Regions from separate parts of the Rhizobium sp. SYY.PMSO genome, predicted to be linked through region 2. Evidence: predicted binding sites of a transcription regulator. Region 2 holds the regulator's gene; each other region holds the start of a gene.

Region 1 (3,276 bases), 710 kb from region 2:
TCCTGGCAATACGAGGGCGGCGGCGCCTTTCATTCGAACAGCGATATCTTCCGCATGGATGCGAGCGAACTGACCGGACGCGCCATGAAGGATCTCGACGTCCGCATGATCGACCAGTCGCAGATCGGCCGCGCCTTGACCGGCGATGCCGTGGCGCTACGCCATCGCGGTCCCGTCACGGCGATGCTGATCCAGAACACCAATCCGATGAACATCGCGCCCGAGCAGCGGCTGGTGAAGCGCGGCTTTGCCCGTTCCGATCTCTTCGTCGCCGTGCACGAGCAGTTCATGACCGATACGGCCGAGATGGCGGATATCGTCATTCCCGCCACCATGTTCGTCGAGCATGACGACATCTACCGGGCGGGGGGCCAGAACCACATTCTTCTCGGCCCGAAGCTGGTGGAGCCGCCGCCGACCGTGCGCAGCAATCTCTTCGTGATCGAGGAACTGGCCGAGCGCCTCGGCGTTGCGGATCGGCCCGGTTTCGGCTTTTCGGCCCGCGAGATGATCGACAGGGTTCTGTCGAGAAGCGGCCTGCCGGATTACGATCATTTCCTCGAGCACAAATGGTTCGACCGCCAGCCGGACTTCGAGGATGCTCATTTTCTCAACGGTTTCGGCCATCCCGACGGCAAGTTCCGTTTTCGCCCGGATTGGGCCAACCAGCCGGCGCCGAACCGCCCGCCCGCATCGGTCGGGTTGCTCGGGCCGCATGTCGAGCTGCCGGAATTTCCGGATCAGGTCGATGTCATCGAAGTGGCCGATCCCGAGCATCCGTTCCGGCTGGCGACGTCGCCGTCGCGCAATTTCCTGAATTCGAGCTTTTCGGAGACGAAGACCTCGCGTCAGAAAGAGGGGCGTCCCGAGGTGATGATCAATCCGGCCGATGCGGAGGCGTTTGATATTGCCCATGGCGAACTGGTTCGCATCGGCAATGGGCGCGGCGATATCCGCATCCATGCGCGCGTGACGACGGAAGTAAAGCCCGGCGTGCTGATTGCCGAAGGTCTCTGGCCGAACAAGGCCCATGTTGACGGCGAGGGCATCAACGTTCTCACCGGCGCCGATCCGGTCGCGCCCTATGGCGGCGCGGCTGTTCACGATAACAAGGTATGGCTTTGCAAGGATATGGCATGACAGGATTCGGAAAGGCGAAAGCCGAAATCGTCGGTGAAAAGACGCTGGCGGATCAATGGACGCGGCTGAGCAGCTTCGAGGTCGACTACACGGACTCGCGCGGCGAAACGCATCGCCTGAAGCGCGAGATATACCATCGCACGCCGGCCGCATGCATTCTGCTCTATGATCCCAAGCGCGAAACGGTGGTGCTCGTTCGCCAGTTTCGCCTGCCGGCGCAGCTTGCCGGCGAGCCGGCCTGGATGATCGAAGTGCCCGCCGGTCTCCTCGATGACGATGAGCCGGAAGCGGCGATCCGCCGCGAAGCCATGGAAGAGACGGGCTTTCGCGTGCGTGACGTGCGCTTCCTGTTCAAGGCGCTGACCTCGCCGGGCTCCGTCACCGAGGTCATTCATTTCTTCGCCGCCGTGATAGACACGACCGATCGCGTCGCTGACGGCGGCGGGCTTGCGGAAGAGCATGAGGATATCGAAGTGCTGGAGATTCGGCTGTCCGATGCGCTGGCAATGATCGAAAGGGGCGATATCTACGACGCCAAGACGATCATGCTGCTGCAATGGGCGGTGTTGAATGTTGCCGGCCTGAAATAGGCTGTCGGACGATCCGGCGCTTTGTTGAAATTCCGATCCCGCCATTCATCACAGTGTCACGAATTAAGCTTACCGGGGCGTGCTGGCCGGAAACATTCGAATGTTTCCGAGCCTCCTTCATCATAGACCCTGTTTCAGGAGAAAGCCGATGTGGCTCAGCAATTTCACGCTCGTTCTTCCCAATGAAGTCGTCGAAAGAGGTGCGGTGCGCATCGAGGACGGCGTGATTGCCGAAATCCGTTCCGAGCCGGTGGAACGGCCGACTTTCGATGGCGGCGGACGCTTGCTGATGCCGGGTTTCGTCGACCTGCATTGCGACATGGTGGAGCGCGAGATCGCACCGCGGCCGAATGCGATGATGCCGATCGATTTCGGCATTCACGAGCTGGACAAGAAGCTGGCGGCCGCCGGCGTCACCACGGCCTTTGCCGCCCTCTCGTTTGCGACCGAAAGCGTCTACGGTCATGTCCGCTCGCTCGAAACCACCTCGGCAGTGATCCGCGGCATCGGCAATCTGCGCGACGAGCTTCTGATCGATCATCGCGTCCATGCCCGCTATGAAATCACCAATCTCGGCGCGGCGCCGACCCTGGAACGGCTGCTGGACGAGGGCGCCGTCGACATGGTCTCGCTGACCGACCATACGCCGGGGCAGGGGCAGTACAACGATATCGAGAGCTATATCCGCAGCATGTCCGAGCGCCGCTCCATGTCGCGCGAGGCGGCCGAGGAAGTCGTCGCGAAGCGTATTGCACAGCGCCAGGATCCGGAAATCGAGCGCAAGCTGCATGACGTGGTCGGGCTTTCGCTCAAGCATAATCTATCGCTGGCATCGCATGATGACGACAGCGCCGAGAAGGTGGCGGCGATGCATGACCTCGGCGTGACGATCAGCGAGTTTCCCGTGACCGGCCCGGCAGCCGAAGAAGCCTGCCGCCGTGGCCTTTGGACGCTGATGGGGGCGCCGAATGCGCTGCGCGGCCAATCGATGTCCGGCAATCTCAGCGCTCTCGATGCGGCTCGCGCCGGCCTGCTCGGCATCATCGCGGCCGATTATCATCCGGCCGCCTTCGTGCCGGCGATCTTCAAGATTGCCGAAGCGGCGACAGGCGGCCTGCCGGCGGCCGTTGCCACGGCAACCTCTAATGCCGCCCGTTCGGCGGGCCTGACGGATCGCGGCGAGATCGCTGTCGGCCAGCTCGCCGATCTGGTGGCTGTCGAACCGGGCTCGGTTCACCGCATCCGCGCGACCTTCCGCGGCGGCCGCATCGTTTATAGCGATGGCACCCTGCATCCGCTGATGGCGATGGCAGCCTGAGTAAAAATTGAAAGGCGGATGGAGGTGCCTCTGGCCCCCTCATCCGCCCTTCGGGCACCTTCTCCCCGAGGGGAGAAGGGGTTTTCAGTCGTGCCTATCCCTACAAAACGCCTCACAAGAAAAGTTCAGGCGCTTAAAATGCAGCCGCCGAGGCAGGATCTATTGCGTCGTTACCAAAATGAAAGGCACCTGAGCACTCCCTCCTTCTCCCCTCGGGGAGAAGGTGCC
Region 2 (3,276 bases):
ACGCATTCCATGCAGCAGGCAGCCCGCGTTTCGCAACGCACCGCAATGTTCCATCTCGGCCATCTGGTTGAGGAGAACGACACCGATAAAATGTTCACCAATCCCGACGATTACCGCACGCAGGATTACATCATGGGCCGTTTTGGTTGATGATGCTGCGCGCGCGGCTCCTTTCACACAGTTCACCTTGAGGATAGAAAAATGGTCTCCACCCACATTCTCTCTGCCTATGACGAAGACCTGAAGTTCCTGACGCGCCGCATTGCGGAAATGGGCGGCCTTGCCGAGCAGATGGTCAGCGACAGCGTACGCGCTTTGGTCAACAGCGACGCGGCCCTTGCCCAGAAGGTCATCTCCGACGATGTCATTCTCGACCATGCCGAACGCGAAATCGGCGATAAGGCGATCGTCACCATCGCGCGCCGTCAGCCGATGGCGGCCGACCTGCGCGAAATCATGGGCTCGATCCGCATCGCCTCCGATCTGGAGCGCGTCGGCGACCTTGGCAAGAACACGGCCAAGCGCGTCATCGCCGTGCAGGGCACCGGCGTTCCGCGCCGTCTCGCCCGCGGTATCGAGCATCTCTCCGAACTGGCACTGAGCCAGCTGAAGGAAGTTCTGGACGTCTATGCGACCCGTTCGCCGGACAAGGCCGTGTCGATCCGCGAACGCGACGAGGAAATCGACGCCATGTATACCTCGCTCTTCCGCGAGATGCTGACCTACATGATGGAAGATCCGCGCAACATCACCACCTGCACGCATCTTCTCTTCTGCGCGAAGAACATCGAGCGCATCGGCGACCATGCCACCAACATTGCCGAGACGATCTATTATATGGCGACCGGCGCCCAGCCCGAAGGCGAGCGGCCGAAGGACGACACGGCCAACACCGTCGGCGCGGTGACGGAATAATCTGGAAGCGAAGAAAGGAGACCACAGGCGCATGGTTCCGAGAGTTGCTGTTGTAGAAGACGAGGAAGCGCTCAGCGTTCTGCTGCGCTACAATCTCGAAGCCGAAGGCTTCGAGGTCGATACGATCCTCAGAGGCGATGAGGCAGAGCTGCGTCTCCAGGAGCGCATCCCCGATCTTCTGATCCTCGACTGGATGCTCCCCGGCGTGTCCGGCATCGAGCTCTGCCGCCGGCTGCGCATGCGGCCGGAGACGGAGCGGCTGCCGATCATCATGCTCACGGCCCGCGGCGAGGAGAGCGAGCGCGTGCGCGGCCTTTCCACCGGCGCGGACGATTACGTCGTCAAGCCGTTCTCGACGCCGGAGCTGATGGCCCGCGTCAAGGCGATGCTGCGGCGCGCCCGCCCGGAGGTCCTCTCCACGGTGCTGCGTTGCGGCGATATCGAGCTGGACCGCGAAACCCATCGCGTCCACCGCAAGAGCCGCGAAGTGCGGCTGGGGCCGACGGAGTTCCGCCTGCTGGAATTCCTGATGTCCTCGCCGGGCCGCGTCTTCTCGCGCTCGCAGCTGCTGGACGGCGTGTGGGGGCACGATATCTATGTCGACGAACGCACGGTCGACGTCCATGTCGGCCGCCTGCGCAAGGCGCTCAATTTTTCCAACATGCAGGATGTCATCCGCACCGTTCGCGGCGCGGGCTATTCCATGGAAGCCTGAGCGGCAAGGCTGCTCGGGCATCGACATCGACATGCGGCGGAAATAGAAAACGGGCCCCGAGGGGCCCGTTTCTCTTTGAATTTGCTTATAGCTTTCAGCCGTTGTTGCGCCGGCGATCATGCACTGGCTGGTAGGCCATGCGCTGGTGATAGGTGCAGTAAGGCGAGGAATCCGGGCTGTCGTTGCCGCAGAAGTGGAAATCGTCCTTCAGCGGATCGCCGACCGGCCACTTGCAGGTGCGCTCCGTCAGCTCCGTCAGGCCGAGGCGGCGGGAGATCGGAACGACGACGTTCGATGCCGGACGATATTGGATTTCGTTGACTGAATCGACCTCGACCTCTTCCTTCAGCATGGTTGCGCCCTGCTGGCGGGTAACCACGGTGCGGGTTGCCACGCGCGAGCCGAAGCTGGCAGGGCGCGGTGCCGTGGCGCTGCGCTTCGGGGTGCGCGCTGCAGTTGCCGTGCCACCGGCCTTTGCCCGGCCCGGGAGGTTCAGGCGATGTACCTTGCCGATGACGGCATTACGGCTCACGCCACCAAGCTGCGCCGCGATCTGGCTGGCGCTCAACCCTTCGGACCATAGCTTTTTCAGCTTCTCGACGCGTTCGTCTGTCCAATTCATGCCCTGTCTCCGCTGTCGCGTTTCCGATGGCAGAATCCCTCACCATTGCCTCGCATGGTAACAAGGCGCGAAACGCTCTAAAATTGTGGTGACTAGTTCCGCCGCATGCAGTCTAGCAATTGGTTTTTAACCTAGTGTGAGGCTGACTCCGTGACAAGAGTCGCGGGAATCTTGAGGAATCGATTTCTAGGTTTTCCCCAACTTGCTGTCCGGGCGTGGCATTTCTGCAATAGGCGCCGTCGAACCCATCTCTTTTGCCCGCAAGCGCTTTCTCGCACCTGCTAAAGCGCCAGTTTTGTTGACATCGCGGTGCAAAACATCAATAGTGCCCGAGCCGCCGCAAGGCGGCATTTTTGATTTTTTCGGACCCGTTTCATCAAACGGAAGCGATTGGTCCTTAAAGTTGTGATCGAGGAGACATGGCCATGGCCGAGACCACGCCGCTTTATGACACCTATATGCGTGCTCCGCTGCGGTTCGAGCGAGGCGAGGGCGTCTGGCTGATTACCGAAAACGGCGAGCGCTATCTCGATTTCGCAGCCGGCGTGGCGGTCAATTCGCTCGGTCATGCGCATCCTCACCTCGTCTCGGAACTGAAGGCGCAGGCCGACAAGGTCTGGCATCTCTCCAACCTCTACGAAGTGCCCGGCCAGGAGAAGCTGTCGAAGCGGCTGACGGAAGCGACCTTCGCCGACAAGGTGTTCTTCACCAACTCCGGCGCCGAGGCGCTGGAATGCGCCATCAAGACGGCGCGGCGCTATCATTTCGCCAAGGGGCATCCGGAAAAGTTCCACATCATCACCTTCGAAGGCGCCTTCCACGGCCGCACTATCGCGACCATCGCCGCCGGCGGTCAGGAAAAATACATCGAGGGCTTCGGTCCGAAGGCGCCGGGCTTCGATCAGGTGCCGTTCGGCGACCTCGATGCCGTGCGCGCAGCCATCACCGATGCGACGGCCGGAATCCTGGTCGAGCCGGTGCAGGGCGAAGGCGGCATTCGCCCGGCGACCAACGAGTTCCTGCG
Region 3 (3,276 bases), 1.4 Mb from region 2:
TTCCGACTTGTTGCCGGTCGTTACCACCATCGAGCCGAACTTGTTGGAGATCGCCATCAGGATGGTGCCGCGGGCACGGCTCTGCAGGTTTTCCTCGGTGATGCCGCTTTCCGTTCCCTCGAACAGATCGGACAATGCCGAGGTGAAGCCCGTGACGGGATCCTCGATCGGCACGATATCGTAGCGGCAGCCGAGCGCCTTGGCGCAATCGGCCGCATCTTTCAGCGAATCCTGCGACGTATAGCGATAGGGCAGCATGACGGTACGCACGCGCTCCTCGCCGAGCGCGTCGACGGCGATCGCAGCGCAGATCGCGGAATCGATGCCGCCCGAAAGGCCAAGCACGACCGACTTGAAGCCGTTCTTGTTGACATAGTCGCGGAAGCCCAGCAGGCAGGCGCGGTAATCCGCCTCCTCGCCGTCCGGAATATGCGCCATCGGCCCTTCGGCGCAGTGCCAGCCATCGCCGTTCTTCTTCCAGGTGGTAACTGCCAGCACGGTTTCGAACTGGCTCATCTGGAAGGCCAGCGTCTTGTCGGCATTGAAGCCGAAGCTTGCGCCGTCGAAAACCAGCTCGTCCTGGCCGCCGACCTGCGCGGCGAAGATGAGCGGCAGGCCCGACTCGATCACCTGCCGCAGTGCGACCTGATGACGGACATCGACCTTGCCGCGATAGTAAGGAGAGCCATTCGGAACCAGAAGGATTTCCGCGCCGCTTTCGGCCAGCGTCTCGCAGATCCCGAGATCGTTCCAGATTTCCTCGCAAATCGGAATGCCGATACGAACGCCCCGGAAATTGACGGGGCCGGCGATCGTCCCCTCATCGAAAACCCGCTTCTCGTCGAACTCGCCGTAATTCGGCAGGTCGACCTTGTCCCTGATGAAGATGACCTTGCCGCCGTCCAGCACGGCTACGGAATTGTAGCGGCCCGTGTCGTCCTGCCGTGGAAAGCCGATGACAACGCCGGGGCCGCCATCGGCGGTATCCGCAGCCAGGCTCTCCACCGCCTTCCAGCAAGCACGGATGAAGGCGGGCTTCAGCACCAGATCCTCCGGCGGATAGCCGGAAATGAACAGCTCCGTCAGCAATACGAGCTGAGCGCCCTCGCGCGCGGCCTCGGCGCGTGCTTCGCGCGCCTTGGCGAGATTGCCTGAGACGTCGCCGACCGTCGGGTTAAGCTGCGCGACGGCGATGCGGATGGTGTGGGTAATCTGGCTTTGCTCTGTCATGCCATACATTTAGCGAGGGCATCTTTCTTCCGCAACCGCCTTCCTTCTGCGGCAGGCGATCAAAGAGCGCGCTACCCGCATAGGCGGTATTTTTACCCGGAAAATTACTAAGCCTGCCTTGCGGTTCATCCGCCGTTCATGACAGAAACGTGACAATTATATGAATATTTTGCAGCATTGTGGAGAAATCCTTGGTCGCATTGGTCATCGAGTCCGCCCTGGCGGGCAGGCTTGCATTTTTCCGGAAGCTCGGCGCGGCGAGAGAGAAGTCCGCCATCCTCCGCCTGCTTCTGAGCCTTGCGCTGACCCTGCTTTTCTCCCTGTCGATCGTCATCGCCGTCGAATGGATTGCACGCGGAGAGTTCACGCCGATCGTACCCTATCTGCTTTCGCCATCCCGCCCCGGCCTTGCAACGATCGGTATCGTCATGCTGGCGATGCTGATACTGGATGCATTGATCGGTCGCGCGCATTTGTCAGCTATGATCGTTGCGCCGCTGCTCGTCGTCCCGGCCTTCATTTCCAGCCAGAAGCAGCACTTCCTTTCCGATCCGCTCTATCCTTCCGACCTGCTGTTCGCGCGGCAGATCGTGGAACTGATGCCGGTCATGGTCAGGGATCGCCCGTGGACGGCGGTCGCACTCGTCGCGGGCATCGCCGTGTGCCTGGCCGCCCTGACACTGCTCTGGCGCTATATCCGGCGTCATGCCGCGGCGCTCTCGCGCAAGGAGCGCGTCGGCCGGCTTTCGGTGTGCCTGCCGCTGGCGGCACTTTTCGTCTCGCAGATGGACCCGACGCAATATTCCTTCATCCGCGAAAAGCTGGGCATCATTCCGATCGTCTGGGATCAAAAGGAAAACTATAGCCACAACGGTTTCATCATCGCCTTTTCGCTCAACCTGCCCATGGCCGACGTCAAGTCGCCGGCCGGCTACGGATCGAACGCGATCGACGCCATACCGGCGCGGAACTACGGCTATCTCTCCGGTCCGCGCCAAAAGCCCGACGTCATCATGCTGATGAGCGAATCCCTGTGGGATCCGACACGGCTTTCCAACGTCGCCTTCACGCCCGATCCGATGCCGACGATCCGCGCCAGGCAATCGGGGTATGTCTTCTCGCCGGAATTCGGCGGCATGACCGCCAATGTCGAATTCGAGGCGCTGACAGGTTTCTCCAATGCCTTCCTGCCCTATGGCAGCATTCCCTATCAGCAATATGTGCGCCGGCCGATCCCGTCGCTTGCCACCTTCTTTCGCGGCGAAGGCTATCTGGCGCGCGCCCTCCATCCCTTCAGCGGCTGGTTCTGGAACCGCAATGAAGTCTACAAGGCATTCGGTTTCGAAGAATTCCATACCCAGGAAACCCTGCCGGCCATGGACAAGCGCGGCATGTTCGCGGCCGACGACTCCCTCATGAAGGAAATCATGCGCGAAGGCGACGCGGCCGAGCGCCCGTTTTTCTTCTTCGCCGTCACCCTTCAGGGACATGGCCCCTACGAAGCCAACCGCTATGCCGAGAATACCGTCGATATCGGCGGCAATCTGAACGGCGACGACCGCGCAACGCTCGCGACCTATGCGCAGGGCGTGCGCGAAGCCGATGCCAGCCTGAAAATGCTGATGGACTGGGCCGAGAAGCGCGACCGCGAAACCATCATCGTCCTCTGGGGCGATCACCTGCCGCCCCTCGGCAACGTCTATCCGGACACCGGCTATATGCCGCAGCAGGTCGCGACCCGCAAAGCCCCGCTCGACGTCATGAAGAAGGAGCACGAGACACCGCTCGTCATCTGGTCGAGCAGGAAGGGCGTTCGCAAGGACATCGGCACCATCAGCCCGTCTCAACTGCCCTATCATCTATTGAAAACCGCCGGCTACGAGCATCCCTTCTACACGGGCTTCCTGGGCCGCGTGCAGAAGAAATACAGCATCGTCGATCGCTATCAGCTTGCGACGCGAGACAATAACGCGTTTCCGGACTGGGCGCGCAAGGAGCAGGACATCGACCCGATGGTGCGCGATTATCGCTATCTGCAGCACGACA

Evidence for each region. The regulator PhoB, encoded in region 2, activates phosphate uptake and scavenging genes when phosphate is short. The targets are predictions, from matches to a motif close to TGTCATNNANCTGTCAT.
Region 1: ACJJVH_RS04070 (alpha-D-ribose 1-methylphosphonate 5-triphosphate diphosphatase) is a predicted target of PhoB. The motif match lies at 1,774-1,790, and genes of this name have one in related genera.
Region 3: ACJJVH_RS07460 (LTA synthase family protein) is a predicted target of PhoB. The motif match lies at 1,369-1,385, and genes of this name have one in related genera.

What each region holds. Positions count from the first base shown of each region.
Region 1 is NZ_CP177349.1:834,635-837,910, forward strand. Features, by position in the region: gene ACJJVH_RS04060 (molybdopterin-dependent oxidoreductase) at 1-1,140, shown strand, start outside; gene ACJJVH_RS04065 (NUDIX domain-containing protein) at 1,137-1,730, shown strand; gene ACJJVH_RS04070 (alpha-D-ribose 1-methylphosphonate 5-triphosphate diphosphatase) at 1,879-3,048, shown strand.
Region 2 is NZ_CP177349.1:120,132-123,407, forward strand. Features, by position in the region: gene pstB (phosphate ABC transporter ATP-binding protein PstB) at 1-150, shown strand, start outside; gene phoU (phosphate signaling complex protein PhoU) at 202-915, shown strand; gene phoB (phosphate regulon transcriptional regulator PhoB) at 947-1,630, shown strand; gene ACJJVH_RS00615 (GcrA family cell cycle regulator) at 1,725-2,252, opposite strand; gene ACJJVH_RS00620 (aspartate aminotransferase family protein) at 2,678-3,276, shown strand, end outside.
Region 3 is NZ_CP177349.1:1,538,244-1,541,519, forward strand. Features, by position in the region: gene ACJJVH_RS07455 (NAD+ synthase) at 1-1,230, opposite strand, end outside; gene ACJJVH_RS07460 (LTA synthase family protein) at 1,422-3,276, shown strand, end outside.